Regions from separate parts of the Danxiaibacter flavus genome, predicted to be linked through region 2. Evidence: riboswitches for the same ligand, from Rfam matches in the RefSeq annotation. Region 2 holds a riboswitch; the other holds the start of a gene.
What was found. A riboswitch is a leader RNA that binds a small molecule or an ion and turns the genes downstream of it on or off. The one in region 2 is predicted to bind cobalamin.

Region 1: another riboswitch for cobalamin. It lies ahead of QTN47_RS18830 (TonB-dependent receptor); the one in region 2 lies ahead of metE (5-methyltetrahydropteroyltriglutamate--homocysteine S-methyltransferase).

Annotation. Positions count from the first base shown of each region.
Region 1 covers NZ_JAULBC010000006.1:413,095-428,655, reverse strand. Annotated here, with positions in the region: gene QTN47_RS18865 (transposase) at 1-190, opposite strand, end outside; gene QTN47_RS18860 (cation:proton antiporter domain-containing protein) at 1,910-3,076, opposite strand; gene QTN47_RS18855 (hypothetical protein) at 3,099-3,386, opposite strand; gene QTN47_RS18850 (Hsp20/alpha crystallin family protein) at 3,439-3,888, opposite strand; gene QTN47_RS18845 (sialidase/neuraminidase family protein) at 4,602-6,437, opposite strand; gene QTN47_RS18840 (hypothetical protein) at 6,553-8,898, opposite strand; gene QTN47_RS18835 (hypothetical protein) at 9,137-11,326, opposite strand; cobalamin riboswitch at 11,956-12,160, shown strand; gene QTN47_RS18830 (TonB-dependent receptor) at 12,596-14,980, shown strand; gene QTN47_RS18825 (FlgD immunoglobulin-like domain containing protein) at 15,034-15,489, opposite strand.
Region 2 covers NZ_JAULBC010000014.1:9,370-24,930, reverse strand. Annotated here, with positions in the region: gene QTN47_RS26965 (ribonucleoside-diphosphate reductase small subunit) at 1-645, shown strand, start outside; gene QTN47_RS26960 (ribonucleoside-diphosphate reductase subunit alpha) at 951-3,326, shown strand; cobalamin riboswitch at 3,642-3,827, shown strand; gene metE (5-methyltetrahydropteroyltriglutamate--homocysteine S-methyltransferase) at 3,963-6,281, shown strand; gene QTN47_RS26950 (hypothetical protein) at 6,492-7,805, opposite strand; gene QTN47_RS26945 (Dph6-related ATP pyrophosphatase) at 8,072-8,776, shown strand; gene QTN47_RS26940 (MarC family protein) at 8,938-9,516, shown strand; gene QTN47_RS26935 (LytR/AlgR family response regulator transcription factor) at 9,872-10,255, opposite strand; gene QTN47_RS26930 (energy transducer TonB) at 10,543-11,499, shown strand; gene QTN47_RS26925 (LytR/AlgR family response regulator transcription factor) at 11,590-12,300, opposite strand; gene QTN47_RS26920 (sensor histidine kinase) at 12,300-13,385, opposite strand; gene bamG (BamG family beta-barrel-assembly machinery protein) at 13,949-15,202, opposite strand; gene QTN47_RS26910 (DUF4270 family protein) at 15,211-15,561, opposite strand, start outside.

The DNA of each region.
Region 1 (15,561 bases), on a different contig from region 2:
CTGAAAACTCTTCCAATAATAGCCGGGTACTTCTTCCCTTCAAACGCTTAACCAAATCACTTACTGATAATTCTTTGCCATAGCTAACGAGCAAATGGATATGATCTTTACTCACCACTCTCTTGATAATCTTGACATCCAGAATGTCACATACTTGTCCAATCAGGCCCCGACAATGTAACTGTACTATCGTGGAATGGTATTTTGTGCTTCAAACCAAATGAACATTCAATTGGCTCACATTATGACTTCCTTTCCTTATTTCTGACATCCTGCAAATTTATGCGAGATTTGCAGAAGTAAGTGTTTTTTCGGCAGCCAAAACTATTGGCGTGTTTCTATGATGGATGAATTATTGTTTCTTTCAAATCGAAAGTATTTTCTACTTTAAGATCATCAGTAAAAAACTTGAATTGGCCTTTGCAGCATGTTAGACAGTTTTGCCGTAAGTTAAAGTTGTAAGTATGCCTTTTTCAAATGATATTCCTATGATTTCGAAATTATAGGATCCTTTGCCATTTTCTTTATTCCTTATGTATTTATAGGCCTGGTTTTATTATTCTCCTGCGCGTTTCGATGTTAAAAGGAATTAACCAATTTACCGGCTGATATAATTGGAGCAGCTGTGCTCAGATGCAATAAATCGCCTTCTATTTTTACTATCCGCGGTTTTGTGGTATATATAGATCTATCGAAAAGACTGCACTGTCGAACGGTTTTGATACTACATCGAAACGGCTTATTCGTGCTTTGGATGAATCGGTCTCGCTAAGACTGGCCAACAGGTGCCTGGAAATCTCAAATGACTTTGCTTGTTGCATTAAATCCTCCTAATTACTTAGTTGTTCAAATTAACTCGCTGAATAAGCCAGCCTCTTCGCTTCACCTTCATTACAAAGGCTTCATTACTACTACAGGCTGGTCTGCCCCTGTGACTTCACCTACGTTCACCTTCTGCATAGTTACCTGCCGGCTTTGTAACCAACTTTTCACGTATCGCTCACGACCAGGGCTCTTAACCAAAGCCGCATACGCTGGTTTGAAACCTCCTCCTGCAAGGTGGTTTCGGCGGGCCTACCGCCATCTTTTACAAAGCACTGCTTAACTGTTATTCACGTAGTCAAGCGTTCTTGGCACTCTAAACCTTAACTGCACCAATTAGCCCTGGAATAGCACCCACTGCGTACATGAGATTGGGTACCTGAATCAAAATAGCTGCACACCCTCGCATTCGCTTCATTGATGCCTGCATTGCCATCCTGCGCGTGGACAAACTCAAGAACACATAGCATAATATTAAAAGCTAACTTGCCAGCAATCTTTTTTAAAGCGCCACTTTTGCTTCTTCTCCATAAAAAGATTTTTGATATGGTTGAATTAAAAATTCCAGATTTCCTCAAGTTCATTATCTGTAGTTGGAGAAAATATTTTTTCAAGAATTTGTTTGCCCAATTAATGAAGATTTAAATCATGGAATAAGATATTCAATATCCGGCTTTTTATCTATATGAGGCCCAGTTTAAGAATAACATAGGTCGATAGCACATGCAGTCGAAGTGCCGGCTAACATTTTTTTTAGCTTGCTTGTAAGTTTTTCGGGATGGAAATCAATCTTCTTAAGTTCATCAAATATAACCGGTCTCGCATGACCTATTGCTTCTAGAAATTTATCGTCCTTCAACAACTGTATCCAGTCCGCATTGCCACAACGTTCACAGCTAAAAGCTGGTGTACGGAATACCAGTGTGTCGAAAAATTGATAGGAATGCATAATGATAAATAAGTGTGTTCAACCTACTTCTGCATTGCATTCCTTTCAAATAATTTACACTAAACCGGCATAGGAGGACGAACTAATATTCCTCACTTGTTGGTATGAAGTTTTCACCTGGAGCGCCAGTTAGCTGTCTCAATTCCGTTTGCTCCTAAGTATGTATGTGACCAGACGCTGAGGAAATTGTATCCATACTGTAGAGAGTAATAGCGACAAACCGGTGGTAGCGATTACAACTTTAAAAAAAGCACTGTCAATCAGCCCCAGGCTATGCGCAAGCGAACAGGCAAGTATTCCGAACTCGCCTGTATGTGCCAGCAATGCACCAGCGTAAAAACTATCCGCCCACTTGAACTGCAACACCCGGAAGATCAGCGCCGACAATAGGCTGTTGCTGATGAGTATAAGGCTTGCCGCAATTAGTGTCAATTCTGGATGTGTCATAATGTAGCTGAGGTCCAGTTGCAGGCCAATAGACATAAAAAAGAAAGCAACAAAAAATACCCTTAATGGCCGCAACGTTTTCTCCAGCCAATGTAATGCCGGTGAACGGCCGATTAAAATGCCCGCGATAAAGCTCCCGATAGAGCTGGTTAGCCCCGCTAATTCAGCTAATGTGCCAAAGCCAAGACACAGCGAAAGCCCGAAAAACACCTGTAAGTCATGATCATTTTGCAGAAACGTTAAACCGGGAATACGGATAATCCGGTCACCGCGTATGGATTTAAGCAAAACAAATATCAGTGCACACGCTATAGCCGCACCTATTAACGGCACAACCTGTACCTGGCTGGAGCTGAGAAAACGTAAGAGGGTTAGCGTAGGCGCGAGCAACACATCCTGCAACAACAACATGTTCAGGATAACTATACCGAAGTTGGTGGCTAGCTGGCCATTTCTTCGCAGGTAGTCGCTGACAATCGCCGTACTGTTGAAGACGAAGAGCATTGATAAGATAATGCAATGTTCATTCGGTAAATGCAGGATACGGCCGATAAGGAATGCAAATCCGATACCGAGCAACGTTTTGGATACCTGCGCAATAAATGGTTTTATCAGCAGGCTGCGCCGGTTGGGGATATGCATCTCCATACCAAGAAAAAACATTAGAAGCAAAAGGCCTACTTCACCAATCGTTTCAATCTGCTGCGTTGTCGGAAGTATGCAATGCAGCACGGGACGAAGAAGCGTACCTGCCGTCAGGTACGCTATAAGGTATGGTTGCCGTAGTTTTTTTAAGAGCACAATCAGTAGTAACACTACCAGGCAGGCCAGGCTGATAGAAAACAAAGTAACATCCATAGGATCTCAAAGTATAATACAGTTATCCGATATTAATAGCTCTGAACGTTTCTTTCGTAATGATTTCAAAATTATCCTTTGCCTCACAAAGGGTGCAGTATCGCGCGGCCAGCACCGTTTCCAGCGGTTGACCGGTATCGACCAGGTGCATGCGTATAGCGGGAGTAGGTTTTTCTGCAATTAATGCGCCTTTTAACTGGCTAAATAGTTCAAGGGCATCTTCCTTACTATCGCTGATCTGGAAGCGCGCCAGCTCTACGTAGCCATCTGTGATGCGGATGTTACATTCGATTTGATATTGTGTTTTCATATCATCTGGCATAAAAAAATTACAAAGTCCGCCCGCAGGCGGACTTTGCACATTAACTAACTTGAATGGTTTTTGGCCCCTTTTGTTTGGCCTCTTCTTTTTTGGGGATAACCAGCCTTAGCAGCCCGTTATCGTAGGTTGCCTTAATGTTTTCGCCGTCCACAACATCTGTAGGGAGCTCAAAGCTTCGGCTAAAAGATTGATAACTGAATTCTCTGCGCGTGTAGCCGTGCTCCTCGCTGTTTTGTTCTTGCTGTTTTGAAGAACTAATGGTTAGGTAGTTGTGGTCCAGGGTAATATTGAAATCTTCTTTGCTCATTCCCGGAGCAGCTACCTCCACTTCAAATTCCTCGTTGGTTTCCTTGACATTTACAGCCGGCACAGTTGTGCGTGTAGCTGAATAATTATTGTTGCCCCAGTTAAAAAACTCACGGCTAAAGAAGTCGTCGAACAAGCTGGGAACGGCAGACTGGTTGTTGCTGTTTCTTTTTACGAGTGACATAGTTAACCTCCATTTAAATTGGTTGAACAATAATTTACCTTTTTGTGGTTGACCCAACCTCAAAAAATCCTATCAAGTCATGGACCATCCTGGAATCTGTGTATTTTTTTCAGTTTTTCTGTCATTTTTTACTGACATTTTTTATGATGTCAGCACAGGCGATAACCGGGATAGTCATCTGCCCTCAATTTGTGGTTCAAACCACCACTTTTTCTTCTTGATAAAAAGACTTTTGATATGATTGAATTAAAAATTCCAGATTTCCCCCGGCTCACTAACTGAAAACGCGGTAGTATGATGACCTTGACATTTCATCTGTGTACGAATTCAATAAATGTTGGCTTTATATAAAGATCAGGTACGCTCCAAGTTTTAAAGGGACTATTTCACCTATAGCCAAAAGCAGCGTTAATCGCCAAACCAGGTTGAAGATTTCCGGTCTTTAGCAATGCAGACAGTCCGTCATCATTGGGCTTTGCCTGTATTTCTCCATTAGACGTGTGTAAAAATTTTTATGTTCATACATTCTTACATTACTAATCCTGGAGCGTGTTCCGCAGAATTACACAATTTTTTAATCTCGCCCTGATTGGATCAGCGCTTATAGTGTATTAAATTGTTTACGAAACATTTATACATCAATACAATCGGGGTTGAATTGTTCAACGCTTAATCCGCGAACATATCGCGCCTGCGGTGTCACTGTGCTATTTTTATTTGATTGAAACATTGTCAATATAATAAACCGCGGCCTTTTCATCGGGCTGGTCTTTTCTGTCTTGCAAAAGGTCTGTATCGCCTAATCCGCGAGGGGCGCCGGTTCTGAAAACCAACCTTTGTAATTTTGTCTTACTGCTTTTCCTGTAAGGAATTTCTACCTGCTTATTTGAACAATAAATTTGTATAGATTTTTTGTTGCTGCCAACAGTTACTTTAAAAGGTTGCCATTTATTTGGTTCATAATTTCCTAAGCTGGCTTCATGTTTACCGGAAACTGCGTTAATGGTTCCATCGGGGACGAACGTTAACGTCAAAAACGGTTTTCCCTCTTCATCCTGAATTTCAACATCCAGCCGTTTGTCGGTTTGCTCCGGTTTTATCTGAAATTCAGCCGTTATAACGTTTGCTGTTGGGAAAAGCCGCATGGCCCGGGCATAATCCGTTGGATCGGCATCACGAAGTTCGAGGCATCGGTTCCCGCTATTCCCCGGCTCATCAACTACCCTTACCGGCGCCCATTTCGGAGAATAAATATTCCAGCCTGCAACAAATACCCCGGGTTTAGTGCTTTGAAAATCGTCCATCGGGCAGGGAGCCGCATTCGTTTTCAACGGCAGTGGTATTCTTGAGAGCCAGATGTCTTCTTTATGAACACTGTAGATCAACCAGGTTGAAGCCTTGTCTGCAAACGTGCTATCGGACGACCATGCCGCCACGCCCCGGACATACTGGAAGCCAAAATCCTTGTATTTACCGGGATAGCGACGTGGGGGATATTCGCCATGTACTACCCTCGTGTCTTTAAAATGAACGCCATCGCTGCCGCTTACAACCACCAGCGGAAATCGTTTTGCCCGTTTTGGGTCGGGGTTATAGTTTAGCAGATACTGACCGTCGCGGGTGCGTTGTCCCCAAACTTTAGCCGATCCGGCGATCAATGTGGGCGGTAGCACGGGTTCGGTCCAGGTTTTGCCGCCATCGCCGGAGGTGGTTACAAAGCCCATCTTTGAGATCCCAACCCATTGGTGGTCCGGCCGTTCGTAAAAACAAAATGCTTTGCCAAATTTCCATCCTTTGAGAGGAGGAGTTTTCTCGTGCCATTCCATTTTTCGGTCGCCAAGTAACATCCCATAATCCTGCTGTTCGAGCAACATGTTGTTGTTGACAGCCTCACGACAAGCTTCAATGAAACCCTGATCGGTCGATTTTTCAAAATAAGGGGGCATTTTATCGGATGGAGTGATTAGCGTGAAAACCTCTCCTAACTTGTGATCGGACTTAATTTCACGAACAAGCAATACTTTTTTTTGGGACTCGCTGACATTGCCAGCACTAACATTGGCCGCGCAGAAAGCCAGCATCCGGTCGTTTTTTGTATGGTAAAAGTAGAACCGGCCAGGCCAGGCCAGGTTGCGTGGAAAGAAGTCTGCCGGCTTGCTCCAGTCAACCCCGTTTTGCGAAGTCGCGTAAACAACTTTCGAGGGAGGAACGTCTTCATCCTTCACAGTCATATTCCAGGCGGCATACATCCTTCCTCTCCATTCGGCCAGGTCCATATGGTGCGCGTAAGTCCAGCCATCCCCATCCGCCAGCTCTGCCGCATCTCGGGTTGTACGGAGCAGTTCAATGTTCTGTACCTCTGGCAGCGGAGGCAGTTCTCCATCCGGCTTCTCAAGGTTTAGCTTTTTTGGTTCATTTCCGGCAACCTGTATCACGGTGTCGGACTGAAAAAAAATTCTGCCATATGCGTTTGCAACGTTTCCTAGAAGCACAAAAGCCAGGGCAAGCATGCGAAGCAGATGAAGTGTATGCGGATTTGTTTTTTTCATGTTGAGCAGCTTTAAAGAAATTCAGCGGTTTAATTTAGAGAAAGGGTAAGTTGTCTTTGAAGGTATTGTTGACAAAAAACAGCAGCCGGGAAACTAGCTGCTGTTTTTGAATGATTTATTGTTTAAGAACCCAAACATCGGTTACCCTGGACTTTTGTCTCCAGTTAATATGCTCTTCTGTAGTTGGCTTATCAAACGTAATTTTCAACTTGCCGTCTTTGATCAAATCTTTGGGAAGAGGAAATTCCTTGAATTGCTCGAATCCTTTTTCATATTTGGTCGGTTTTAAAAGCTGGCCATTGGCGCGCAAAAGGGCCTCTCCAAAACCAGCAACCCGAATCAGGTAATTGGTATTGGGGTCAAGCTCAGTATACTGCAATTCCGGGTTGAATTGGAAAAGCTGTGTTGACAGGCGTTTGCGGCTCCATCCGTCATTATCCCACAAATAATCGATGGCATCGTCTGTTTCAGAAGTGACGTGTTTGGCGTCAGCGCTCGAAATGTTGTCGTAGAAAGAGCCTTCGCCGGGAGTCTCATAGTTGCGGATGACATCAAGGCGGGCTGCTTTTTCCTCCTCGCTCTTTATTTCTTTTATTTTCCTGAATTCATCTTCGAGCCACCAGCGGTTATTCAGCGGGTAGTCGATAAAATCGCGGAAACAAGCTCTTTCATAACCTGCAGCCTGGTACATTTTTACACTGGTTTGCAGTCCGCATGATTTATTCAATGCATCGATGTAAAACAGCGTTTTTGTCTTCAAGTCCTGCGCAGCAGGCTCTTTCTCGGCTAATTGAAGATGAGTTAACGCTTCGTCCACGGCTTTGTCGGCGCCGATTGTTTTTGCTTTGGCCAGAATGTCATTCGATTCCATTTCCAGTTTATGTTCGTATGCCTGGCGTTGCTGGTCGTATGCATCGTAGTATGCACGCATCACCAATTGTTGCCAACGCCAATTAACGCTATCCAGGCGTGGGTTCTCTGCTTCAAGTTTTTTCCAGTGTGCTAATGTTTTCCCGATGGCTGCATTTCCGGCAATCGGCCCAACCCAATTTTGTTCCAAAGCAATAATTCCGTCAGCAGCATCGTTGGCAACTTTCGAAGAGAAGAAGAAATTACAATATTCTTTCACTACGTTTTTAACATCCTGCTTCGTGTCCCATGCCATTTGGCTCCAAATCACTTTGTTGATATCGTCGTGGCAACCGTCAGAATAGGTGCCAAATCCATCGGTGTAGGGAGCATCGTGGTTGTGGATACTTGCATAATAGAGCGGCTGCGGGTTGGTAACTTCGCGGCCTTCGGTCAGGGCAAATGCCTGGTCCCATTTCTTTACAGGGAACTGGCAACGTACGGTGTGGGTTACGTCGGGATAGTTGCGAAGTTTGTACTTCTTGGGCATGCGTTCGCGCTCTTCTTTGATTGGGGGACTACTTGGGCCATTGATGATACCCCTCAGCCAATCCGGATTTTTTTCATTGATGTAGTTGAAGAAATAATCCACTTTGTCTTTATCAAATCCCTGGAGGGAAATCCACATACCGGCATTCGGGTGGTATTTATGCATGATGGTTGTCATCTCTTCCAGGAAAGGCAATACATCGGCCGGGTGGTTGTCGCCAGGATCGCCGCCGGGATAAAACACGTCATCGAAACGCGGGCAAGCTTTAAAGAATGCTTCATATTGATCAAGAATAGCCTGGCGCTGTTTTTTGTCTTTCAAATCGGCTTCAACAGCAGCCCATACCCAATAGTCGAGGTCGTATTTTTCGCAGATTTTGCTAAAAACAACATTCATCGAGTCGCGGGGATATTTCATGAGCGGGTCGGGACGTGTGTCCTGAAAAGGAATGCCTTCAATACCGTTTGCTCCGAAGAGCATCTGCTCGCGAAAATGCTGGTCAAATTGGGCAATGGTCCACGAATCCCACGAGTTAGCCGTTTGGCGATACCCAAACTGATGAGCACGAATGGCATATTCAGGCGAAGAGGAGATGTCGGTCGCGGTAGGAATGCTGATGCTTTTATCGGCCATGTCGGCTATACGGAGAAGTTTCCCGATCCCGTATAAAACCCCGCGGGGGTCGGCACCAATAATCCAAAGCACATCTTTTCCGTTGGCATTGGTATGCACCAAACGGAACCCTTCTTTTTTTGTTTCGGGAAGCGTATCACCCGTACGTTTCAAAACAGTCTCGCCGTATAGCGTCTCATCGTCAGAGAGTGCGCAGGCAATAATGGTTTTGCCGTCCCAGCCTTCAGCGGTTTTTAGCTGAAGATTGGTGCGTTTCCCAATTTCTTCGATCAAAATAGCCCTGGCAGATGCGTTAAGCGGGGCTTTTATTTTGGGCGAAATGAGGATGACTGCATGCGATAAATCAAGCTTTTTGCTAGCATTGTTGCTGCATGATGCGAATCCAAAGATTAGGGCGGCAAGCGCGAAGATTTTAAGAGAAAGTCTCATACTGTTCATTTTTTCATTTATATATGGCGGGGGGACTAGTATTTATTAGTGCTGAGTGACGAGCTTTTCGCACCCATCATTCAATGGCGTTTCTTTAAGATCATCAAGATTTATCAAGTACGATTTACGAAGCCCGCCCGCGCCTAATGCACATTCGGACGGGTACGAAGTACCTAATTTTGGACTTGCTTCGCGTTTGCATGACCTATTAAGAAAATACCATTCACTCATCATTCTTTTATTGTTTTAGCAACCAGACATCCGAAACGTGGGATTGCTGGCTCCAACGGATTTTTGATTCTTCAGGCCGGTCGAATGATACGTGAATTTTGCCATCTCCAACCAGGGCCATTGGAACCACGAACTCTTTGAACCCTCCAATTTCTTTATCATAAACAATCGGGTCCAGGCGTTCGCCGTCAACACGCAGAAGAGCATCGCCACGGCCTGAAACGCGAATCCGGTAACGGCCGTTTGGGTCAAGGTCTTCATAATTCAGTTCTGGATTTTGCTGGTAAAGTTGCGACGATAACCTTTTTCGTGACATCCCGCCGTCCCACCAAGCCACGTCGGTGGCGTCATCCGATATGGTAGTACAGTGAGGGCTGGTTTCAATGTTAGAGATATTGTCGTAAAAACTTCCGTTCCCGGGATTTTCCCAGGTGCGGATAATATTTAACCTCGCCAGCTTTTCTTGTTCCGATCGCATGGTATCAACTTTCTTAAATTCATCTTCGAGCCACCAGCGGTTGTTCAACGGATAATCGAGGAAGGTGAGAATGCAACTTCGCTGGGAGTTGGATGCCTGGTATTTTTTGACATCGCTTTGGTAGCCGCACGACTTGAATAGATCGTCCAGATAGTTTACGATTTTGGCGTGAATATCCTGGCACACTGGTTCAGTATCAGCTTTTTTCAATACGTCCAGCGCTTGTTGCGTGGCTTTTCCGGAACCAATTTCGGGGGCGGTGGCAAGAATTGCATTGGCTTTATTTTCAAGGTCTTGCTCATAGAACTTTCGCCTTCTTTGATATGTATCGTAATAAGAGCGAACCATCAGCGTTTGCCAGCGCCAGTTTCCGGCTAATTGAGGGTTTTCTTTTTCCAGCTTTTTCCAGTGATCAAAGGCTGTTTCAATGCCGCCGTTTTTCTTGACGGGGCCGTTCCAGTTCATTTCCAAAGCCATAATACCATTGGCTGCGCTTTCGGCCAGTTTCGGCCCAAAGAAATAGCGGCAATAGTCTTCCATAATGGTTTGTGGCTCCAGGTTTATGTCCCAGCCGCGCATGCTCCAGGTTACTTTGTTTACATCGTCGTGGCAACCATCTGAATAGGATATAAACCCATCAGAATAAGGGGTATATTTAGCATGGATTGTAGCGTAGTAGTTGGGCATAGGACAGATACCTTCGCGCCCATAGGTGAGCATATAAGCCTGATCCCAGTTTTTGACCGGGTAATCGCAACGGACATTGTGCGTAATGTCCGGATACAGGCGGTGTTTGTATTTGGAAGGAAGCCTGAACCGGGTTTCGGCAATTGGCGGGCTGCTTGGGCCTGACACAACGCCTTTCAGCCAATCGGGATTATTTTGGCGCAAGTAGGCGTAGAAATAGTCAATTTGTTCCTCGCTGAATCCTTGCAGTGAAATCCAGATTCCGGCATTGGGGTGGTATTTGATAAGCCGCTCGTGAAGCTCTTTTAAATAGGGCAATACTTCGCGCGGATGATTATCGCCGGGGTCGCCTCCCGGAAAAAAAACGTCGTCGAGTTTCGGACATTTTTTATAAAAGTCTTCTTTGGTATCCAGATCTTTTGTCCGCGCAACCTGATCTTTCATATCGCAGCCAGCCGGAGTCCACACCCAATAGTCAATGCTATATTTTTGGCAAATTTTGCTAACCTCAATATTCATTTCATCCGGAGCAAGCTGCATGAGTGAATTCCTTTTTTCTTTCTCTGCGGGAATCATTTCAACCGCGTTGGTACCAAAAACAATCAGATCACGGATGTACTGTTCGTATTGGGCAACACTCCAGGCATCGGTGGAATTGTTGGTGGCACGGTACCCCAGTTGGTGACCACGGATGACCTGCAGCGGAGCTGTAGCAATCTCGTCTTTTTTATTGAACAAGATTTTGTTTTTCTCCAGGTTGGCTTTTCGCAAAAAATCGCCGACAGCGAATAATACGCCGCGGTCGTCAGCCCCGATCAGCCACAAAATTTGTTTCCCCGTTTGGCTGTCAACAACAATCCGGTAGCCTTCAGCTTTTGTTTCCGGAAGGTTCTTACCATTACGTTTTGGTACCGATAGCCCGTCTACTCTTTCATCCTGCATAACTGCCAGCGCGATAACCTGATTTTTCCCGGACGATGCAAACCGTTGGGGGCTGATTGAAGTTCTTTTTGCCACTTCTTCCTGCAACATTTTTATGATTGTTTCCCGAACAGGCGATTTGATATTTGCGGAAGCCAGAATCCCGGCATTGCTAAAATCTACGCTTTGGGCATTAATCATCTCCGTAAAAAACAATGTAAGAAGCACAATGAATAATTGGGAATAGAGATGGCAAGTTTTCATTAGTGTATAAATTTTAGTTGCGTTTTGGCTATTGTCATTGTATTGAGGGTGTTTAAAGGCGAGCTCTGCATAGCCATGCGTAACTCACCACCCGTATTTTTTATCTTCCTAATTCCAGGAAAGATCGCACGTTTATAACTGCCACATCTTACCTGTTTATCCATTTGCACATTTACTCATTTGCACATTTACTCATTTGCACATTTACCATTTGCACATTTACTCATTTGCACATCCGCACATTCTCCTATTTGCTCAAACGCCTGCTTCCCATTCCAATACACAGCCCAATCACAACCATGGTCAAGTCAAAAAGCGTTAGTTTCTGTTTGGAACTCATAAATAAAGAATAACCTTAAATATAGGGAAAGAAGAGGAAGATAATTGAAAAATTGACAAGTGAAAATTGAAAATGATGGATTCCTGGCCGTGAAAATTCATTGTGAATTTTCAATTCCCCCTTTTTAATTATCCGTTATTTATGCCGCGGATTTCGCTGGCGAATGCGCCGTTAAAAGGGAAGTCCGGTGTAAATCCGGCGCTATCCCTGTAGCTGTAAGCTTTACGATCAAGATGCAATTCATCCTTGTTCAACATCAGGATCTTCATACCACTATATTTAAACGGGAAGATGTTCATATGTAAGCTAGCCAGAAGACCTGCCAAACACCACACACAATCGCTGGGCTATCGGGTGAAAAGACGGAGATGCAAACTTGTAGCTTTCTTAGTTTCTGCATTTGTCGTATTCCGGCTATTCTCAGCCTTTGTAACATACAAAACTCAATGTTATTGGGCTTGTGCCATCCCCCATGGATGCGAATTTGATAGCGTTACACCTGTCTACATTTTGAGATTGTGTTTTTATCCATATTGTATCCGTGACGGATCAGGTTTTTAATCTTTGGGGGATGTAGAAGATTAAGCATACACCTCTCAGAGCATTTGGCAACCGCGCCATCAGGCATCCGATTCTATTGACAATGAGGAGGAATTTCTCTAGCTTTACCAAACGACTTGAAATTGCTGCAAGCCTATCAACTTACCATTTTATCATTCTTATATAGTCGCCAGAGTTAAAAATCAAGTTAACCGACTTAAGTATAAAATGCAAGTATGAAACTTTTTCTAATCCCTTTTCTTCTACTCCTGCCCTCTTATGTTTTCTCCAATGAAAATAATGGGACCATTCGCGGTACTGTTTCAACTTCAGATGGAATGCCAGCTGCTTTTGTAAGTGTCCGGATAGAAAATTCCGGCAAAGGGGATATTACTGATGATCAGGGAAATTTTGAGATCAAAAAATTAAGCCCCGGGAATTGTATTCTTCGCTTCTCATTACTAGGGTATGTTGATAGTACAATCAATGTACATATAAAACAAAATGAAACAACTTTTATTACCGTACAACTTGATCAAACATATGCGGAACTAAAAAAAATAACGGTTGTTGCAAATCTCGATTCGAAACATGTTGAAATAAAACCTTCGGAATCATTGCGGCTGAATTTGCCACTTAATGAGATACCACAAAACATTGCGGTAGTTACTCATCAAACGATGGCAGATCAGGGCTTGTTATCCACAACAGAAGCAACACGCAATGTCAGCGGCGTTGAAAAAATCAATGGTGGATTAAATGATTATTCATTAATAATTCGTGGAACTGACGCAACCTATAATGTAGTTCGCAATGGCGTCGGCAATTTTTGGTGGAACCAGCAGGAAGACGCAGCTATGTTGGAAAAAATCGAACTCATAAAAGGACCCGCCGGCTTTATGATGAGCGAAGCCGAACCAGGGGGCATTGTGAACATAGTAACTAAACAACCGTCGAAAGAATCCATATCTAATATAAATGTGGGGTTCGGAAGCTACAATATGATTCGGCTTACTGCAGATATTGGTGGCACGTTTTCAAAATCGTCAAAATTTTCATATCGCTTTAATGCAGGCGTTCACCGTCAAAACAGATCATTTCAATTCGGGACAGCATCAAGGTATTTTGTATGTGCTGCCGTAAAATATGACCTTACTAAAAAAATATCTTTTACTGCCGAATACAATTTAATGAAAGCCGAAACAAAGGGAAACAATACCGACCTCCCTTCCATTGATGGCAAAATGCTCATGCTCCCAAGGAATTTTGCAGTAGCAGATGCCAGTACTGACAAGGTAGCACCCAGTGATAATTACTTCCGTATCCATTTTAAACACATCTTCAATGATAACTGGCAGTTGAATGCCCAACTTGCTTATATCGACGGCTCATATATTTTTCATTGGTTACAAACGGATCCATCTTTACAAGTGACAAATGATACATTATATAGGTATGTCAATCATGAGGAATGGCGAAACTTTTCTAAAGTAGCACAGTTTTTTTTTGACGGTAAATTTAAAACAACTGCAAAGATTGAACACAAGCTTTTGTTGGGGATTGATTGTTACAGCGCCGGCACAGATGATCAGATTAAAGATACTTATGGACAAAAAAAGTTCGGATTATACATCCCCAGGCCGCAATATTATCTGCCTGTTGACTCTTTGAGAAATACGCAATTCTCTGACACGTTCTATCAGAAAGTAAGATTCAACAATGTCACCATTTATCTGCAGGATCATATAAAAATTGCAGAAAAATTAGTGATTACCCTGGCCGGCCATTTTACACATGCAACTTTTTATGACACCGGAACTTCCGTTCCCGATTATCAAAAAAACAATATCTATAATGTAGTTACGCCTCGCATGGGATTAACCTGGTTATTTACAAAAGACATTTCAATATATGCAATGTATGATCAGAGTTTCGCGCCGGAGATTGCTCCCGTGTATAATCATACCCCCTTAAGGCCACTTACCGGCAGCGATATAGAAGCTGGAATGAAGGCATATTTTTTTGACAAAAAATTGAATATAAATTTTTCCGTTTTTCAGATCACAAAGAATAACACCTTATCAGCAGATCCGGCCCATCCTGGTTTTAATATTCAAACCGGACAGGTAACAAGCAAAGGAATTGAAGTTGATATAAACGGAAATATTACACATTCGCTAACTATCGCAGGAAACTATGCATACACAGATGCAAGAATTACCAAAGATAGCAGCGGCCTTGTTGGCTTAAGAATTTTCGGCACTCCAGATCACTATGCTAACCTGTGGCTAAAATACATTGTGCTACATCACAAATCAGGAGGCCTGTCATTTGCAATTGGATACCAGCATATGGGTAAACGAAGCGCTGTAGATCCAGGTTGGGCCTCCGGCGATCCTGTCAATTATTTACCTGTTTACAATTTGTTTGATGCAGCATTAAGCTATAGCATTAATAGATTCAACATCTGTTTAAATGTATACAACCTCACCAATACCGACTATGCCGCAATGGGTTATTTTAACTCCGCTATCAAGGAATGGCGATATACGCCGGGTGAACCAATTAATTTCAGGCTGAGTATTGGAATTAATTTAGTACATCTCAAAAAAAGCAAATAACATTTGAGAATTGCCTTCCCACAATTATTTTAATGAGCATTCTTTAAATCCGGTCAGCTGACAACAAACAATTTTCTTGTTTGCATTTTATTTCCTTCATTCAATTGTATAATATAAATCCCTGTAGCTACCGGGCTCCCGTTTTCATCCTTTGCATTCCATAAAAACTGATGTACACCTTGTTGCACACTTTCAGTAAGAAGCGTCCTGACCAACCGTCCTGCTATATCATATATTTTAACGGAACCAGCTTTCGCTTCATCCATTTGAAATCTGATTACTGCGAATTGAGAACTTTCGGCAGAAACGACTTCATCGGCAGATTCGATAAGAAACGGCTGACAATGAGAACAATACCGAACACAATACCCGGATGGTGCGCATGCATAACCGATCGGACATTTACCGTTATGACATTTCTTTTGAGCATTTACAGAATCTGCCAAAGTGAAAAAGGTTATCGCAAGGATAATAAACTGTAACACTTTCTTTAATTGTTGTTTTTTCATTTTATTGGTTTTAGTTATGATTAAAAAATACTTTAGAGCCATCATTTTTTTTCGTTACAACAGAATTGCCAG
Region 2 (15,561 bases):
GAAACATATGCTTTATTGATCGATACTTATATCAAAGATGCAACTGAAAAAGCAAGATTGTTCAACGCTATAGAAACGGTGCCCTGCGTTAAACAAAAAGCAGAGTGGGCGTTGCGTTGGATCAGCAACGGCACATTTGCTGAAAGACTGGTTGCCTTTGCTGCAGTTGAAGGTATTTTTTTCAGTGGAAGTTTCTGCTCCATATTCTGGTTGAAAAAGCGCGGATTGATGCCGGGCTTAAGCTTCAGCAATGAATTGATCTCAAGAGATGAAGGATTGCATTGCGAGTTTGCATGTTTACTGTACAGCATGTTGCAAAACAGGCTAACACAGGAGCAGGTGTTTAACATAGTAGCGGACGCCGTTAGCATCGAAAAACAATTTATCACAGAAGCTTTGCCTGTTAAGCTAATAGGTATGAATGCCGATCTGATGAAACAATATATCGAGTTTGTTGCGGACAGATGGCTGGTTGCGTTGGGATACGATAAAATGTTCAATGCCACGAATCCGTTTGATTTTATGGAGATGATCTCCCTCCAGGGCAAAACAAACTTCTTTGAAAAACGCGTTGGCGATTATCAAAAAGCCGGCGTTACCTCAAACAAAGCAGAAGAAGTGTTTTCAACAGATGAAGACTTTTAGTAATGGAAAATTGAAAATGAGATTGCCAAGTACGATTTACGAAGTACGAAGTACTCAGGTGCAAAATGCTTCAGAATGGGAAGTGTTTTAATTGTTGGTTTTTCGTTATCCCGAATACTAAAGGTTTATAAACTGAAACAATTTTCTTCAATTTAGTTGTGAGAGTCAGGATGTTTTTGTTCTGTTCAGAAGATGATAACTAGGTACTTCGTACTTCGTAAATCGTACTTCGATCGGGCATTTTCAATTGTCCCCGCCTGAATGACTTCAGTCGGGCAGGAATTATCAATTTTCAATTAACATATATGTACGTAGTAAAAAGAGACGGAAGAAGAGAATCGGTAAAGTTTGATAAGATTACCGCAAGGGTGGAAAAACTGTGCTATAGCCTTAACAGCAAATTTGTCGACCCTGTTAAAGTTGCGATGAAAGTGATTGAAGGATTATATGATGGCGTAACTACTACAGAACTAGACAACCTTGCTGCTGAAACGGCTGCTTCAATGAGCACCATACACCCTGATTACAGTTTGCTTGCTTCTCGCGTAGCGGTAAGCAACCTGCACAAGAATACTGTAAAATCATTTTCTGCAACTGTTGAACAGTTGTACAACTATGTAGAACCCAAAACTGGTTTGCGTAGTTCGCTTATTGAAGATGAGGTTTACGAAGTAGTCTGCAAACACGCAGATCTGCTGGATTCAACAATCATCTACGATCGCGACTTTGCCTTCGATTACTTTGGCTTCAAAACATTAGAACGTTCTTATCTTTTAAAGCTTAACGGTAAAGTGGTAGAGCGTCCGCAGCACATGTACATGCGTGTGGCCGTTGGAATTCATTTGGACAATATTGAAGAAGTTATCAAGACTTATCACCTGTTATCTGAACGTTGGTTTACGCATGCAACACCAACATTGTTCAATGCGGGTACGCCAAAACCACAAATGTCATCATGCTTCCTGCTAACAATGAAGGATGATAGCATTGATGGTATTTACGATACATTGAAACAAACAGCAAAGATCTCCCAGTCAGCCGGTGGAATTGGACTAAGCATTCACAATATCAGAGCTACGGGATCTTACATCAGCGGAACCAATGGTACAAGTAACGGTATCATCCCTATGTTGCGGGTATTTAATGATACAGCACGTTATGTAGATCAGGGTGGTGGAAAACGTAAAGGAGCATTTGCTGTATATCTTGAGCCATGGCACGCAGATATCTTTGAATTCCTTGACCTGAGAAAGAATCATGGTAAAGAAGAAATGCGCGCAAGAGACCTGTTCTATGCACTGTGGATCTCTGATCTGTTTATGCAACGTGTAGAAGCGAATGAAGAGTGGAGCTTGTTCTGTCCGCATGAAGCACCGGGATTAACAGACAGCTGGGGTGAGAAATTTGATGAGCTGTATGTGCGCTATGAAAAAGAAGGTAAGGCGAGAAAAACTGTAAAAGCGCAGGATCTGTGGTTTGCCATTCTTGATGCACAGATAGAAACAGGAACTCCTTATATGTTGTATAAAGATGCTTGTAACAGAAAAAGCAATCAGCAGCATTTAGGAACTATCCGCAATTCAAACCTGTGTACTGAGATTGTTGAGTATTGCGCACCTGATGAAGTGGCGGTTTGTAATCTTGCTTCTATTGCATTGCCCCGTTTTGTGAACAACGGCGAATTTGATCATCAGAAATTATATGAAGTAACCTATCAGGCTGCCGTTAACCTGAACCGTATCATTGATAGAAATTATTATCCGGTTGATGAAGCACGCAACAGCAACCTGCGTCATCGTCCTATTGGGTTGGGTATCCAGGGATTGGCAGATACTTTCATCCAATTAAGACATCCTTTTGAAAGTGAAGCTGCACAACAATTGAATAAGGATATTGCTGAAACGATGTACTTCGCGGCTATGCAGGCTTCTTGTGATCTTGCAAAGAAAGAAGGAACTTACAGCACTTACGAGGGATCTCCACTATCAAAAGGCGTATTCCAGTTCGATTTCTGGGGTGTTGTGCCGGGTAACAGGTGGAACTGGGAAAAACTGCAGGGTGAGATCAAGCAATATGGTGTTAGAAACTCATTGTTGATTGCTCCGATGCCAACAGCATCTACTTCTCAGATCCTGGGTAACAACGAATGTTTTGAGCCATATACTTCTAACATTTATGTAAGAAGAGTATTGTCTGGCGAGTTTATCATCGTAAACAAATACCTGTTAAAAGATCTGATTGAAGCTGGTTTGTGGAACGATGAAATGAAGAACAGGATCATCGCTGCAAACGGATCAGTTCAGAACATTCCTGAAATACCACAGGATATGAAAGATCTGTACAAAACTGTTTGGGAGATCAAACAACGTACGCTGATTGATATGGCTGCTGACAGAGGTGCTTATACCTGCCAGTCACAATCATTGAACCTGTTTGTTCAGCAACCAACTAAGGCCAAGCTCACGAGCATGCACTTCTACGCCTGGAAGAAAGGGTTGAAAACAGGTATGTATTATCTGCGTACACAGGCTGCCGCACAGGCTGTTCAGTTCACTGTTGAAAAACAAAGTGCCGCACAGGTTCAACCTTTGATCAACAATCAGCAGGAAGAAGAAAATGACAACGATGTTCAGGGAGTAGCCTGCCCGATTGATGGCAGTTGCGAAGCCTGCAGCGCATAGTAAGTTGACAATGGATAGTTCCTGCCCGACTGACGTCATTCAGGCGGGGGAAAATGGAAAATGACGACTATAACAAGAGACGCAAATCATTCATTGGTTTGCGTTTTTTTGTTTTATGCTAAGACATCTAATTTTCTCCGCAGAAGGATACATATTCATTTCAAATATCAACAGAGTCGCTCTATCGCTCCCTTCATTGTCAACTTTCCATTTTCAATTATCCGCACATTCGCACATCTGCACATTCGCCCTCCTTCATTTTCAATTCTCAACTTTCAATTCTCAATTACCCTATCTTTGCGCTCTTGTTCTTTGTTATATTCAATGCAATAGGGTTTCCGTCAAAAGCGGAATTAAAAAGGAACCGTGTGTAATTCACGGGCAGACGTGCTACTGTAAGTAACCTTAAGGCGTGCCATTTATGTTCATTGTTCCATCGGAATGAGAAGAACGGCATTAGCTGTTACAAGCCAGGATACTTGCCCCTTGCGGATGATATGCTTTCACGATATAAGGCAGGTCAGATATTGATACTTTACTTCTCTCCATTGGCAGTATTATATCCATTCTTCTTTATTTCGTACGGCATCAGGCAAAGCGCATGTTAATTATTGTTTCACGCACAAACAAAAAAACATGTTCACCAACATTCTTGGTTATCCACGCATTGGAAACCGGCGACAGCTAAAAACTGCCTGCGAAAACTATTGGGCAGGCAAAGCATCTTTAAGAGATCTGCAATTAACAGCCAACGAAATAAGGCTCCACAACTGGAAGCTGCAACAGGAAGCAGGCGTTGATCTCATTCCCTCTAATGATTTTTCGCTTTACGATCAGGTGCTTGATATGTGCCTTGCCGTAAGCGCAATTCCTCATCGTTATCATTCATTGATTGAGGAATTAAAGCTTAATGAAACAGATCTGTATTTCGCCATGGCACGTGGTTATCAAAAGAACGGCTATGATATTACCGCAATGGAAATGACGAAATGGTTTGATACAAACTACCACTATATTGTTCCTGAATTTTATGCCGGACAAAAATTCAACTTATTGTCGGATAAGGCCATAAAGGAGTTCAAAGAAGCAAAGCAACATGGCATTCATACCAAACCTGTTATTGTCGGGCCTGTATCATTCCTATTGCTGGGAAAGGAAAAGGAAAAAGGCTTTCATCGGATTGAATTATTGAAGAACCTGCTTCCTGTTTATGTGCAGTTATTGAAACAGTTATTGGAAGAAGGAGCCACTTGTATACAGATAGATGAACCATGTCTTGCATTGAATTTGGAAGATGCAGAACGACTGGCGTTCAAGTGGACGTATGAAGAATTATACAAACAGTTGCCGAAGCTGAATGTTATACTCACAAGTTACTTTGAGTGCTATGGTGAAAATCTGCAGACTGTGCTGCAACTGCCCGTTCAGGCAATTCACCTGGATCTTGTAAGATGCTCAGGGCAATTGGATGATATTTTGCAAAGCAGTTTTGTGTCGTCATCAAAGAAGTTATCCTTGGGTGTTGTTGATGGAAGAAATATATGGAAGAATAATTTTGAAAAATCACTGGGTTTTATCAACTGCGCTGTTGAAACATTGGGAAAGGAACGGGTAATGATCGGAACATCTTGTTCATTGCTACATGTACCCTGCGATCTGGAAGAAGAAACATTGTTGACGCCTGAAATAAAAGACTGGCTGGCTTTTGCAGCTCAAAAAGTTCAGGAGGTTATTACACTTAAGAAAGCTGTGGATGGCGATGAAAGTGTAAAAGGATTGCTCGAAGCCAATAAACAATCAGTTATATCTAGATCAACTTCCACGCTTATACATAACCAGGAAGTGAAGAAACGAGTTGCTGCTGTTACAATAGACGACGCATCACGCAGAAGTACATTTGATAAAAGACAGTTGGTTCAGCATGCGAATCTTAAACTGCCTCTGTTTCCTACAACAACCATCGGTTCCTTTCCGCAAACAGTTGATGTGAGAAAATTGCGGGCGCAGGTAAAACAAAAAGCGATTACTAAAACAGCTTATCAACAAGCGTTGGAAGAGGAGACAGTCCGTTGTATTCGTTTGCAGGAGGAGCTTGGATTAGATGTGCTTGTGCACGGCGAGTTTGAGCGAAATGACATGGTGGAGTATTTCGGAGAACAATTGCAGGGGTATGCCTTCACAAAAGACGGATGGGTGCAGAGTTATGGATCGCGTTGTGTAAAGCCTCCGGTTATCTACGGTGATGTATACAGACCAGAACCGATGACTGTTAACTGGATCACCTTTGCGCAATCCCAAACCGGAAAGTACGTAAAGGGTATGCTAACGGGCCCTGTCACTATGTTACAGTGGTCATTTGTGCGTGATGATCAGCCAAGAGAAACGACTGCCATGCAGTTGGCGCTTGCTATACGCGATGAGGTTAGAGATCTTGAGTTTGAAGGAATTAAGATCATTCAAATAGATGAGCCTGCTATCCGTGAAGGGCTGCCCTTGCGAAAAGAGAATCATGCTGCATATCTAAACTGGGCGGTGAAGGCTTTCAAAGTTGCATCCTGTGGTGTGGCAGACGGAATCCAGATTCATACGCACATGTGTTATTCGAAGTTCAATGATATTATTGATAGTATTGCCGCGATGGATGCGGATGTCATTACAATTGAAACATCCCGTTCTCAAATGGAATTATTGGACGCATTTGCCAAATTCGATTATCCCAACGAGATCGGTCCGGGTGTGTACGATATCCATTCTCCGCGTGTACCAACCTCAGAAGAAATGGAGCTGTTGCTGGAGAAAGCGTTGAAGGTAATTGATGCTAAAAATCTTTGGGTAAATCCTGATTGCGGGCTCAAAACAAGAGGCTGGAAAGAAACTGAAGATGCCCTCCGGAATATGATGTTAGCAACAAAAAATCTGAGGAATAAAGTGAAAGAAGCAACCCTTGTTGATTAGTGTTTTTGTGTTTTAAAAGTGGGGCCGTCTCTTATTGCAGAGGCGGCCTTTTTAGTATAATATAAAGATCCTGGTTCTAATGTGTTTATTGTTACACGGAGGAAAAGCAGGAGAAGACACAGAGCTGCACAGTGTTAGTGTTGCGAATCTCTGCGCAGCTCTGTGTCTTCTTTGTGGATCTCCGTGGAATGTATTTCTTTTATAATGAGATCAATAGTGGCAGATAAAATACTGTATGCATTTACTTATCAACCATAGTAATGCAGCCATACCCAGTAATCCCCACCAGGCATTGTTTTTGTTCCACTGCCAATGCTTAAATAAAGTCGGAATTTCCCAATACTTAATTACAAGAAATAATGTGCATCCTGTAAGGTTTAACCATAAAGGGTTGGGGGATGTTATGTGCCTGCTTGCCAATAACAAACAGCAAAGCATTGTGAGAGTAACCACTTGCAGGTAAATATAGCAGCCCGGGCGTGAGTCATTCTTTTCTTTTAAAGAAGTAATCAGCAACCCGAGCATAAGTAGCGCTGATATAGTGGTCCTGTATATTGGGAAGTAGTCATCCGGAAAGAGCATTGCAATGCTCCACAGGAAAAACAAAAGAGCTGTGTAGTGCGCTATTCGTCTTTTATTTTCAGAAACAGCGCGGTTAAAGGCTAGTAAAACAAAACTTAAGCGGGGCTCGATCCATCTTACAAAAGGAAGTGAATATATTGCGAGAAGAGTCGTCATGACTAGTTCATAATAATACCAATTGTTGTAGGGCAACTTGTTTATCACATATAAAAGAAGCGCCGAAGTGATGATAACCGGAAAAAATAATGTTGTGAATATTCTTTCTTTTTGATTGTACCTGATAATGTTTCGGACTACTTTAAAATAATCTGCCAGTAAATATTCACTCGTAAACAAAGCAGTGAGTTGTCCCCATGCAATGAAGATGCCTATGTGAACAATTACCGTGCTGATGGCTATATCTGGAATGTGGGTACCGGCAATAACGCAGGTTATCCCGGCTAACAATAACTCATAGGTTAAAAGTATAGTTGAAAATAAAATGCGAAAAAGAGGTCTGAACTGCTTTATTAAAAACAAGATAATGGGGTTCCAATAAACATAGATAAGGCGGATTATGGCCAGTATAGCTACCATTATGGCCAGGTATGTGATCCAGTTAATTAATGTTTGAGTTTGCAGCCATTCTCTCACGGCCGCGTTTTCGGAGTGGACATAAATAATTTTTGCATGTTGGAATATTTCTTTCAGGATGGCATCCCTAAGATTGTTACTCATTGACGGATAAGAGGATTGATGCTGTGACCAAAAACGCTGAGCCTCGGCATCTGCGCCGGACTGCTGGAGGACCGCTAACTGATATAAAGATGTTTTTTGAGAGGTGTTAAGAGAGGAAAGTATCATCGTTGTGCTGTCTGGTGCTGGCTTTGTAAACGAAAAATTGCTGAGTATTACGAGCAGGCATATAATGAAGCATCTGCGTTGGGTGGGGTATAGGGACATAATTCTTTTTTTGGGTAAGCAAAAATAATTGCCCAGAAGTAAAAGAATAGCTAAATAAAATAAGCTTGCTGCGATGCAATCCAATCAATAAGACATCCGCTATTTGCTTATTTGCGTTAACGGTATGTAAGACCACATTTCGATACTTGGCGTAGGAATTACTATTTCTCGCTCAGCCATCGTTTTCAATTATCCATTTTCCCCGCCTGAATGACTTTTAGTCGGGCAGGAATTTTCAATTATTGTAATGCCCTTACTTTGCAACTATGATCACAACCTACATGAATTGGAGCGGGGGAAAAGATTCTTCTCTTTGTCTGTATAAAGCAATGCAATCCCGTCAATACGATTTCCGTTATTTGCTGACCAGCGTTAACAGTACACATGATCGCATTTCCATGCATGGCGTCAGAAGATCGTTGTTGGAAAAGCAGGCAGAATCAATAGGTATTCCTTTACAGACGATTGAATTGCCTGAAAATCCTTCAATGCAATCCTATGAAGAGACAATGATGAAGAAAGTATTGAATTTAAAGGAAGCCGGTTGCACGCATGCCATGTTTGGCGATATCTTCCTGGAAGACTTACGCGTTTATAGAGAACAACAACTGGCCAAAGCCGGTCTGTCCTGTATATTCCCGTTATGGAAACAGGATACTACAGTGCTGCTGAAAGAATTTATTGGACTCGGTTTTAAAGCTGTGATTGTTTGCATCAATGAGCAATATCTTAGTAAAGAATTTTGTGGAAGAATAATTGATGAAGGTTTTCTGAACGATCTCCCTTCCAATGTTGATCCTTGTGGCGAAAATGGCGAATTCCATTCATTTGTATATGATGGTCCGATCTTTAAAAAGCCCATTGATTTTGAAAAAGGAGAAATTGTCTATAGAACATATGATGCGCCGTCAACCGCCGGTGTGAATGAAGAAAAAACATCTTACGGCTTTTATTTTTGTGATCTGATTTAATCGCGCTGTAAATCACGGTAACGGACATATGCTTCCGCACCGTAAGCGTTTAAAATAGTACGGCATAAATCACTACCTAAGAGAGTACACCTAAAACCGTACATCTAAAATCGTACATCCCTCTCTTTTGCGTTTTCTTTCATTTTCGTTATTTTCAATATATGAACTTCAGGACGGATCAGCTTATTACAGTCACATTCACGCTTTTTGCGATTATTGATATTGTAGGCTCTATTCCAATTCTCATTAGTTTGAAAGAAAAGATGGGCGGAATAAAAGCGCTAAAAGCAACAGCTATTTCAGGCGGCCTGATGGTCCTCTTTTTATTTGCCGGCGAAAAATTTCTGAATATTCTTGGCCTGGACGTAAGGTCGTTTGCGGTTGGAGGTTCTATTGTGATTTTTCTTCTGGGTCTCGAAATGGTGCTAGGGCATGAGATCTTTAAAGGTGATGCTGACAGCCATAGCGGTACGGTTGTACCTATAGCTTTTCCGCTTATCGCAGGCAGCGGAACACTTACTACTATTATCTCCCTCAAAGCCAACTATGAGGAACTGTATATACTTCTCGGGATCTTAATTAACCTGATCATTGTCTACCTCGTCATCAAATCCTTAAAGTGGATTGAGCATGCTTTGGGTAAAAGCGGCTTAATGGCCATTCGTAAGTTTTTTGGTGTTATTCTGTTGGCAATTGCGGTTAAAATATTCAGCAGCAACTTCGCGGCCTTCGGCAAATAGGAACCACGGAGACAGGGCGACACTGAGAGACACAGCGAATCAGATTGCTGCTACTAAAATCAACTTTTAAATTGAGGCAGAAAAAAGCATGAATTAGTTGGCTCGTTAGATATTTGTTGCGAGTTTTCCTGTTATGGCAACGAGCAGAAGGGTATGTTACCTCTCGCGTTAATATCGTAGTGTTTCTCCGTGTCGTCGTGCCTCCGTGGTTCCCCTCGCCGCAGGCAAAAAAATTGGGGAAGTAAGACTACTTCCCCTCACCCTTATTTAACGTAATTGAGCTGCAATGCTCAAAAAATTGAAAATATGATTGTTTTACTCTTTTAAAGTTTAAAAGAAGCTGAAAATTTTTTTGCTATAAATACGGTGCTATTTTTTTCTTCAATTCATCGCGGTAGGCATCTCCAATAGGTATGGTATGTTTTCCAATTCCTATTTCATTTCTTGAAATGCAATCAATATGATGCAGTGCTATAATAAATGATCTGTGGACACGTATAAAATCGGCCTCGGGCAATTTTGATTCGAAATCCTTGAGGTTTTGAAGTGTTGTTATAGGCGTTGACTTGCCTGCAATGAAAACCTGGGTATAGTCCTTCATAGCAGAGATGTATTGAATTTCATCAAGCCAGGCCTTGATCAGTTTATATTCACTTTTGATAAGTATAAAATTCCTGCGGTAACCTGTTTGTTGCAACGGCATATCCTGTGTGTCTGAAAAATAATTTGTACTTATCATAAATATAATATCAATTTATGAATAATAGGTTGTTAATGAGGTAAAATTGAATTTATAGAACCCTTCAAACAAGTCCTTCCTGTCTCTTTTACAAGGATATCCGGATCTGATTCATTGGGGATATTCCGTGAAAAGGTTTTTTATTTTGCTTGCAGCAAAGCTATAGGGATGTTTATTATAGGCCTTAAAAAAAGCTGTGAATCGAGCAAAAGATGCGACGAATGAAGCTTTGTTTAAAGCGCGGTACTTTTTGCCTGTTCAATTCTGTTTGTAATTATATTTACTTAATGAAAACTGTATCAACCTTAGCCCTTGTGTTTCTAACCTGTCTTGCAGGACATGCACAAAAAGTAGAAAAATATTACAATTATAACTGGAAGGAGACGGATATTTCAGGTGCAAGTTTTTATTCCATGAGTAATAAAACTGATTCGGGGTGGCTTAGAAAAGACTATTACATTCATCGTAAGACGCTGCAAATGCAGGCGTTATACACCGATAGTTCCTGCAAAGTACACAATGGTATGGCTTATTATTTTTATCCTAACGGCAACCTTGAATCCGTTGGACGGGTTATCGATGGAAAAAAACAAGGCCAATATTTCAGCTACTATAGCGAGGGTATGATGAAGAACTCCATTACGTACCTGGATAATGAACCAGTGGGTACTTCTATCAAATGGGCAAAAAGCGGTTATATGACTGACTCGGCATTTTACAACAAGGATGGCAGCGGCATTGAAATGGAATGGTTTGATGATGGTAGGCCTTCTGCCGGAGGTAGATATGCGGCAGGATACAAAAAGCATGGCAAATGGAACTATTATCACCACAACGGGCAGCTGAGTTGCATAGAGCTTTACAATAATGGTAACTTATTGCAGGTTAAGTTATTTGATGAAACTGGTAACGCTGTTTCAGATACCGCAAACAGAATGATGAGGGCGGCAGCTTTTCCCAAAGGGATAGGTGCATGGACAAAATACCTGCAGAAACAATTGTACTTCCCTTCCGGATATAAAATTGTAAACAGTGACCTCGTGGCCGTTGTGGCTCATTTTACATTAAGTGAGGATGGCAGTGTTGAAGATGCAGAAATAAGTGTACCCTTTTATCCTGAGTTTGAAAAGATTGCCTTAGATGTTATTAAAAAGTCACCCAAATGGATACCGGCAATGTTACATAACCGCCCGGTTAAATACAGGATGAGACAAACAGTAAGTTTTTCTCAGAGCGCGGAGTAATTCTTAGAGCTGCCCAATTTTCATGATAATCAGCTATCAGCCCCTTAGAGTTGAACTGGCTGATAGCTTAAGGCTGAATGTTGATAGCTTCTAAGCATTGCCGGTTAGCGCTACAATATTTTGTTTATACATCTCACTCACTGGCAGTTCAAGCGTTTGCAGATAAACGCTCGATTTGCGAACCGTTGTAATGTGTTTAATGGCGACGATATAGGATTTATGTATTCGGATAAATTGTTGCAGCGGTAGCTTTTCCTCAATATTCTTCAGGCTCATTCTTGTTATAATGGGCTTGTTGGTAGACACAAGATGAATGCGGATATAATCTTTCAATCCCTCAATGTATCTTATGTCAGAAAGGCTCACTTTAACCTGGCTATATTCAACCGGCACAAAAATGTAATCAAAAACTGTGGACGGTGCATTCTGTAAATAACTTTGTCTTAGATTATGAAGTTCTTTTGCCTTGTTGCAGGCTTTTATAAATCGCTCCAGCGAAACCGGTTTTAGCAGATAGTCCACAACATCCAGTTTAAAGCCTTCCAGCGCATACTTTTCGTAAGCTGTTATAAAAATGATCATTGGCCTGTTGGTCATGGTTTCAGCAAATTGCAAACCGCTCAGTCCCGGCATTTGTATGTCAAGAAAAATCAGATCGGGTTTTTGCTGCTCCATAAAAGTCATGGCTTCCATGGCGTTTCTGCATTTTGCAAGCAGCTGCAGATAAGGTACTTTGCTGATGTTATCCGCGAGCAGATCCAATGAAAATTTTTCGTCGTCTATAGCTATACAAGTGAGCATCAGGTAAGTTTTAAAGTAAGATGAATTTCAAACAGGCCATTCTCATCTTTTATATCCATTTTATAATCATTGCTATATAAGAGGTTCAGCCTCCTGATCACATTCGCCAGTCCGATCCCCGATATCTTATCCTTCGTTTCTTTCAGCCGCTCGTTGTAATTGTTGGTGACTACAAACTTAAGTTCCTGTTCCCTTACATGCAGCATTATATTGATTGTTGCATCATCTATCATGCCTGTGCCATGCTTAAAAGCGTTTTCTACAAAGGGGATCAGCAGCATCGGTTCTATGTAATGATTTATGCTATCTACATCGATCGTTACATTAACTTTCACGGTGTCTTCAAACCGTTGCTTTTGCAGGTCAATGTAGCTTTCCACATATTCTATTTCACTCTGTAAAGGTACTTTGTCTTCGTCTGCATCGTACAGCATGTACCTCATCAGAGATGACAGTTTAATTAGCGAAGGTTCCAGGTTATCACTCTTCATGCGGGCCATATAAACCATGCTGTTCAGTACGTTAAACATAAAATGCGGGCTAACCTGGCTGCGCAGCAACGACAATTCTGTTTTTAGATTCTCGTTTTCTTTTTCTTTCGCAAGTTTGTCCTGTGCAATTTTATCTATGATCGTCTTATACGCAATGCTGCAGGCCAGTATGGTAAGAAATCTGAAAAAACCGGCTCCAAGCGGTGGCCCCGGCCGGAATTGAGGAGGGTGGAGTGCCGGATTGAAAATAGCAATATGCGCGATCACGATAAGAAAGATAAAGAGAAGAATGGCTGTTACGTAAGAGACATACTTCTTTTTATAGGCAAGCTTCGGAAGTAATACATAGGCGTTCAGGTAAAAAAAGCTTACTAATATTACGTCAAGCACCATGTTAAAATGCGTGAATATGCTGTGTATGTAATTTCGTGGCAATGGTGGGGGAAGCGGTTCTTTCATGAAGTGGTTGCGCATTGCGTCTCCATGCATAAACTCCGCATTTGACGGGCGAAAGAAATAGGGTGAATATAAATACACAACCCAAATAGCAATATGCACCAAAACTATAAACCACTTGCTGTTGAACAACTTCATCACGGCAAGTTAGCAACTTAAGGCAGTAAACGCCATTTAAATCAAAATGTGTAGATGAATCGGCAAAAAACTGCTGCGAAGGAGAGGGAGGGGAGAAAGCTTAAAGCTCAAAGCCTAAAGCCTAAAGCTTAAAGCCTAAAACTGATTATAGCGGAGGATGTCTTCCGTGAATTGGTGTTTGCGGCCATTAATCTTTTTGCTCAGCGTAAATCTATATAAAATTCATCGTCCCGTTTTAAGCTTTGCGCTTTAGGCTTTAAGCCAAAAAAGGCTGCCGAAACTGGCAACCTCTTTCAATTATTTTAAACGGTATAAAACTCATCTACTGGTTTTAAGCTTTGCGCTTTAGGCTTTAAGCTCAAAAAATACTCATCGACCGGATTTAAGCTTTGTGCTTAAGGCTTTAAGCCAAAAAAGGCTGCCGAAACTGGCAACCTCTTTCAATTATTTTAAACGGTATAAAACTCATCGATCGGTTTTAGGCTTTGGGCTTTAGGCGTTAAGCTCAAAAAACACTCATCGACCGGTTTTAAGCTTTGCGCTTTAGACTTTGGGCTTTAAGCTTAATCGTATTTCTTCTGTTTGGTAAACCAGAAATCGCGGTAGAATAAGGTAATATTAAATTGCTGATAGTTTTCTTTAATCAGGCCTTTATTTGTTGTTCCACGTTGTCCAAATTCAACATTGGCCTGAACTGCAAAAGGAATTTTCAGAGAACTGATACCGCCTCCTAAAGTAAATCCTGTCTGATCGATCTGCTGTCCGCTCAATTTTACGTAAGTGTTGGTGTGAAACGCTCCAGCCTGCAAATACCATTTTTCCAGGTATACACTACGGTAGTTGAGATTTTTTACATATTCAATACCGCCGGAAATCCTGTTTGCATCTGTAAGTATGTAACCGAGGCCTCCAAGATTATTTACATCATTCCAGTTTTGTTTCTGGTAGTCTGCTGCTACAGTGAAAGTTTTATTATAAGTGATTGCTCCACCCACTGTATATATAACCGGAAGATTGAAATAGCTGTTTTTAAAATCATCATTTTGGTTAATTATGACATTAGCTTCTGAAACTGTAAGCGCCTGGCTTACTGCTAATTGAGTCTTGTTGGCTGCAGATGCGCCCACAGCAATGCCCCATTTTTTGGCAATGTTAGCCGAGTATTGAATACCGCCTTTAAAATATATATGGTCTAAATGTATCTGGTTGTTGGTTACTATATTGGAATAGGTAATTGTTTCCTTCTGTTCCAGCGAACCAAATAAGTAAGATGTCTCTAAACCAATTCTCAGATTTTTCCTTTTGCCAAAGCCGAACGAATTGCTCAGGTAAACTTTGTTTACGCCGCCTGTTCCTTCATAATGGGCAGAAGTGTAATCGTTAGAACCCTGTATTTCTTTGGGCGCTGTAAATGAATAGTTCGCAGAGCTAAATGGCGCCAATCCAAATCCAATGCCCCACCAACTCTTCATTTTAAAGGCCAGTGCAAGTCTTTTTACCTGAAAATCGTTGGAGTGCGTGTCAAGCTGGCCGATTGGCTGACCTGAGTAACTAACATTTCTGTATCTGCCGGATAATTCAAGATCAAAGAAAAAATCATCCAGCTTAACCAGGCTGGCCGGGTTAGCCGCGTACTGGTATTTGTTGGAAGATAGGGCTACTCCCGTGTTGGCAATGCCAGAGGAACGGTCGAAATAACTTTGCTCAATATCACCAATACCTGCAATAGAATAAGGCGAAGCATTGTTCTGCGCCTGTAAACTTCCGCAAGCGACCATTAAAAATGAAAAAGCAAATAGACTATACTTTAATTGCATGTATCGGTTTATTGAATAGCTATATAATAGATAATGAGTTGAACACGGTCAAAATCGTTTGGCTGATGCTGGTTACCAACAACGGTACGCCAGAAAGATGAATACTCCCTTTTTGCAAAAGTGCTGAGAATTAAACCATTTCTCTCGTTGATAGGACCAACCAGGCGCATCTGGGCCTGCAGATAGGTAGTGATGTCATAAGTGTATGAGGTAGATTGCCCATATTGGTAATCATACACAAAATTTCCCGCCTGTGTAGCTCCATTTATCTGGATATCAGTACCCTGTTGGTTATTCAGGTCCGTTTGAGAAAGCCTTAATGAATCCGAAAGCCTGTAAATGCTCCGGTCATAAGTCCC